2 regions of the Sphingomonas sp. PWP1-2 genome follow, and region 2 is predicted to be linked to the other one. Evidence: riboswitches for the same ligand, from Rfam matches in the RefSeq annotation. Region 2 holds a riboswitch; the other holds the start of a gene.
The links. A riboswitch is a leader RNA that binds a small molecule or an ion and turns the genes downstream of it on or off. The one in region 2 is predicted to bind cobalamin.
Positions count from the first base shown of each region.

Region 1: another riboswitch for cobalamin. It lies ahead of ACP7C5_RS11415 (TonB-dependent receptor plug domain-containing protein); the one in region 2 lies ahead of ACP7C5_RS08315 (HoxN/HupN/NixA family nickel/cobalt transporter).

Region 1 covers NZ_JAFCXM010000004.1:85,782-88,171, reverse strand. The annotation lists gene ACP7C5_RS11415 (TonB-dependent receptor plug domain-containing protein) at 1-1,035, opposite strand, end outside; cobalamin riboswitch at 1,173-1,360, opposite strand; gene ACP7C5_RS11410 (response regulator transcription factor) at 1,489-2,166, shown strand; gene ACP7C5_RS11405 (TonB-dependent receptor) at 2,237-2,390, opposite strand, start outside.
Region 2 covers NZ_JAFCXM010000002.1:753,974-756,363, forward strand. The annotation lists gene bluB (5,6-dimethylbenzimidazole synthase) at 1-461, shown strand, start outside; cobalamin riboswitch at 535-773, shown strand; gene ACP7C5_RS08315 (HoxN/HupN/NixA family nickel/cobalt transporter) at 1,008-2,069, shown strand; gene lysA (diaminopimelate decarboxylase) at 2,077-2,390, opposite strand, start outside.

The sequences.
Region 1 (2,390 bases), on a different contig from region 2:
GATGCCGAGGCTGCCTTGATATTCGAGCCGCGAGTTGCGGCCGTTCGCGTCGAAGGTCAGCGGTTGCGGCAGCTCGGGGCTGTAATTGTCACGCTGGATATCGGTATAGCCATAAGCGACGCGATTGCGCAGCCGCCCGCCGAACAGATCGACGTTGAGCCCGGCATAGCCGACGAATTGCGTATCGATCGAAAAGTCCGCCGAATCGCCGGCAAAGCCATCGAGCTCGACGCGACCCCGCGCATAATAGCCGCGCACGTCGGCGCTGATCCCGTCGGCGAGCTTGAGTTCGGCGCGTCCGGTGACGCTCTGGTTGGTATAGCCGTCGGTCTCGGTGCCGCCGAACGCCGGCGCGATGGCGGAGATGCCGGCGGTGGTGAAGCTCTGCGCACCGATGCGGAAGGTCAGCGGCCCGGTCTTGCCGCCGATCGCCGCGCGTGCGCTGACGGTCTCGCGCGATCCGGCCTCGACGTCGAAGCTCCCCTCGATCGGCTTTTGCGGCAGCGCGGTGACGATGTTGACGACGCCGCCGATCGCCTGGCTGCCCCACAGGATCGATTGCGGCCCGCGCAGCACTTCGATCCGGCTCGCGTCGCCGGTGAGGAGGTTGGCGAAATTGTAGCCGCCGCCGGGCGACGAGGGATCGTTGAGCTTGACCCCGTCGATGACGACGACGGTCTGGTCGGTCTCGGCGCCGCGGATGCGCAGCGAGGTGTTGGTGCCATAGCCGCCGTTGCGCGACATGCTGACGCCGGGCGTGCGCACCAGGAGCTCGGTGACGCCGATGTCCTGGCTGCGGTCGATCGCAGCCTTGTCGAGCACGGTGACCGAGGCCGCGACGCGCTCGATCGCGGTCGGCACGCGTGTCGCCGTAACGACGATGTCGGCGCTCGCGTCGGTCGGAATGTCGCTCGCCGCATCGGGGCGTGGCGCTAGCTGGGCATCGTCGGGGCGCGGCGGCGTTTCGGCGAAGGCCGGCGTCGCGATCAGCAGGCCTAGTAGCAGGCCCGAGGTCGATGGGTGGAATCGTTTCATGGCAGTCCCCGCTTGTAGACAGTCGGAGACCTGAAGCGCGCAAGGGGGAGGGCGCGAACCATCCCGCCTGCACGATGCAGGTCGGCGATGTCGTCACGCGGGGTCTTCCCCGTCCGCTCGGCGCACCCTGGCCGGTCGAAAGACGACTGCGACGGGCAGGTCTCCTGGCTCACGGGTCACCGTCGTTCCGGCCGCCTTCTCAGGACCCGAAGGTCCCAATGGCAAATGGCCGGGCAACTCGCCGCTTACAGTTGCAGGGGCAGCCGGGGTTTTCCCGTTCCCTTTTCATCCCCGTCGCCGGGGAACCTGTCGCATGACGGCGCGTAGCCGGGGGACGGAAACGGGTCAATCACCTGGATCAGCTCGCGCGGTCGCGCTACGCCGCCCGTGCAATGCGGCGCGGTTCGGGTATGGTCGCTGGGCAGAAACGAACCCTCGCGCGGGAGTCTAGTGGTGCGTCTCCTGATTGCCGATGACGATGCGCGCGCGCCGCGCCAGCTCGCGAGCGATCTCTGCGCGCTGGCGCACGAGGTCGTGATCGTCGGCGATGGCCGGACCGCGCTCGCACGGGCGACGCAGGAAACGTTCGACGCGGTGCTGCTCGAACTGGTGCTGCCCTATGTCGGCGGGGTCGAGATCACGCGTACGCTGCGCGAGCGCGGGCTCGATCTGCCGATCGTGCTGCTGAGCGTGCATGGCGATTTGCCCGACCGGCTCGCCGGGCTCGATGCCGGCGCCGACGACTATCTTGTCAAGCCGATCGCCGCGGTCGAGATCGAGGCGCGGTTGCGCGCGATCCTGCGGCGGGCGACGCGCAGCGGGGGGCACGGCGTGATGCGTGCGGGCGACATCGAAGTGAACGAAATCAAGTATCGCGCACAACGCGGCGGGCGTGTGCTCGCTTTGCCCAAGCTCGAGTTCCAAATGCTGTGCGAACTGATCCGCAACAAGAATGCGGTCGTCACGCGCGCGATGTTCTATCGCAACGTGTGGCGCTACGACGGCGAGCCCGCGACCAATGTCGTCGAATCCTACATTCGGCGCTTGCGCGGGCATTTGAATGCAGCCGGCGAGCCAGACCCGATCGAGACGATCCGCGGCGTCGGCTATATGCTGGCCGATCACGGTTGAACCGCGCAGGCAAAGAAAAACCCGGCCCGAGCAATGCTCGGACCGGGTCTTCGCGCCTAGTCCCGAGTGATCAGAACTTGGCGGAGAGTTCGAAGCCGTAGGTGCGCGGCGCGTTGAAATTGCCATAGTCGCCGAGGATGCCGCCGTATGCGGTCGAAATCAGCGCACCGGTCGCGCTGTAGTTCTGCACCGGCGTCGAGTTCGCCGACGAGCGACGATAGACG
Region 2 (2,390 bases):
TCCGTTCACCGGCGTTGCGCGACCGTCTTGCCGAGCATGTCGATACGGCCAGCCACGCCGCGGCCGATCGCCTCGTCGATCCGGCGCGCCGCGCGCACTATTCCACGCTGAAGCTCCACGGCCTGCGCGAGGCCCCCGAGATCCTGGCGGTGTTCAACGCGCTCGATCCGCTGGCCGGCCACGGCCTTGGCCGCGCGACGATCGCCGAGACGTTGCGCGACTCCACCGTCACCGCGATCCATACGCTCTGGCTCGCGGCGCACGCGCGCGGCTACGGTCTCGGCTGGGTGTCGATTCTCGACGCCGACGTGGTCACAGTGCTGCTCGACGTGCCGGCGACTTGGTCGTTCGTCGCCCTGCTGTGCCTCGGCACGCCGCTCGCCCCCTCGGATATTCCCGAACTCGAGCGCCGCGACTGGCAGGCGCGCGAACCGCTCGCCGATCGGCTGTTCGAACGCTGACACCGCTGCGCGCTTGCCCGGGAGCGATCGTTTCGATACGCCATCAACCGAGGCGAGCGGTCGTGAAGATAGCCCGTCTCGTGACTACGCTGGTGTCCCGCAAGGGACTTAAAAGGGAACGCGGTGAGGGGGTTACCCCGAAGCCGAGGCTGTCCCTGCAACTGTAAGCGGCGAGCGCGCTGCACATCGCTCCAGGTCCATCGGACGGGGGCAGCCACTGGGACGGACACGCTTGCGTGATCGGCCTGGGAAGGCCGTGCAGCGTGGCGGTGACCCGTGAGCCAGGAGACCTGCCGGCGTGGGTCGCTCTTGCCTTGGTCCAGGGGATGGCCGCGGCACGGTGAAGTCCGTCGAGCGACGAAGGTGCGGGGGGCCGCACGAGCAGGCGTGCCGGTCGCGATGGCGTCCGGGCGGCACGACTGTCGCCGTCGATACGGAAGGCCCGCCGGTTTCGTCCGACGCCGGGGGACGTTTCATGCGATTTCGATCGTTCTGCGCCGATCGGGTACCGGCCGCGCATCACTCCAGCGCGCAGCGGGCGGCCCGATGACCGGGCTCCAGCCAAGCCGCAAACGGCGTTTGCGGGCGCGCATCATCGCGCTGTTCGCGCTGCTTCTCGCGGCGAATATCGGCGCGTGGATCTGGGCCGGCAGCTTGTTCCACGCCGCCCCTGCCATGCTCGGCACCGCGCTGCTCGCCTGGACGCTGGGGCTGCGCCACGCGGTCGATGCCGATCACATCGCCGCGATCGACAACGTCACGCGCAAGCTGATGCAGGACGGCACTCGGCCGATCAGCGTCGGCCTGTGGTTCGCGATCGGGCACAGCGCGGTGATCCTGATCGCCTCGGTCGCGATCGCCGCCACCGCCAACGCGCTCGCGCAATTCGAGACGCTCAAGGCCGCGGGGAGCGTCATCGCGACGATCTTCTCCGCCGGCTTCCTCTTCGCGATCGCGGCGATCAACCTCGTCATCCTGCGCTCGGTCTGGAAGACCTTCCGCCACGTCCGCGATGGCGGCAGCTACGACGCCGACGATCTCGACGTGCTGCTCGCCGGCAAGGGGCCCCTCTCGCGCCTGTTCCGGCCGTTGTTCCGCTTGATAACGCGGCCGTGGCACATGGCGCCGCTCGGTTTCCTCTTCGGCCTCGGCTTCGATACCGCCACCGAAGTGGCTATCCTCGGGCTCTCGACCGCGCAGGCGGCGCACGGCTTCTCGTTTGCCGCGGTGCTGGTGTTCCCGGCGCTGTTCGCGGTCGGGATGGCACTGGTCGATACCGCTGACGCCATCCTCATGCTCGGCGCCTATGAATGGGCGTTCGTCCGGCCGATCCGCAAACTGTACTATAACGTGACGATCACTGCGGTCTCGGCGCTGGTCGCGGTGATGATCGGCGGGATCGAGACCGCCGCCTTGCTCGCCGACAAGCTCAACCTGTCGGGCGGGGTGTGGGACGTGGCGACCGGGCTCGGCAGCCACCTCAATCTGCTCGGCTTCTGGATCATCGGCCTGTTCGCGAGCGCCTGGATCGTCAGCTTCCTAATCTATCGCTGGATGCGCTTCGACGAGATCGCGGTCTACGAGCCGCCCCCCGCGCTCGCCCCGTAGCAAGGCTTCAAGCGGCCTTGCGCGGGGCCGCCTCAGCCTCCGCCATCCAGTGCGGGATATGCTGTGCGGCGAGCATCGCCTCGGGTGCGATCCGGTCGGCGACGACCGCAAAGCGATCGCCATCGACGAGCACTTCGGGCACCAGCGCGCGGCAATTGTAGGTCGACGCCATCGTCGCGCCATACGCCCCGGCGGTGCGAAACACGGCGAGGTCGCCCGCCGCCACCGCATCGATCTCGCGCCCCATCGCGAAGGTGTCACCACTTTCGCAGACCGGGCCGGCAATGTTGGCGGTCATCCGCTGCCCGCTCGGCCGGACCG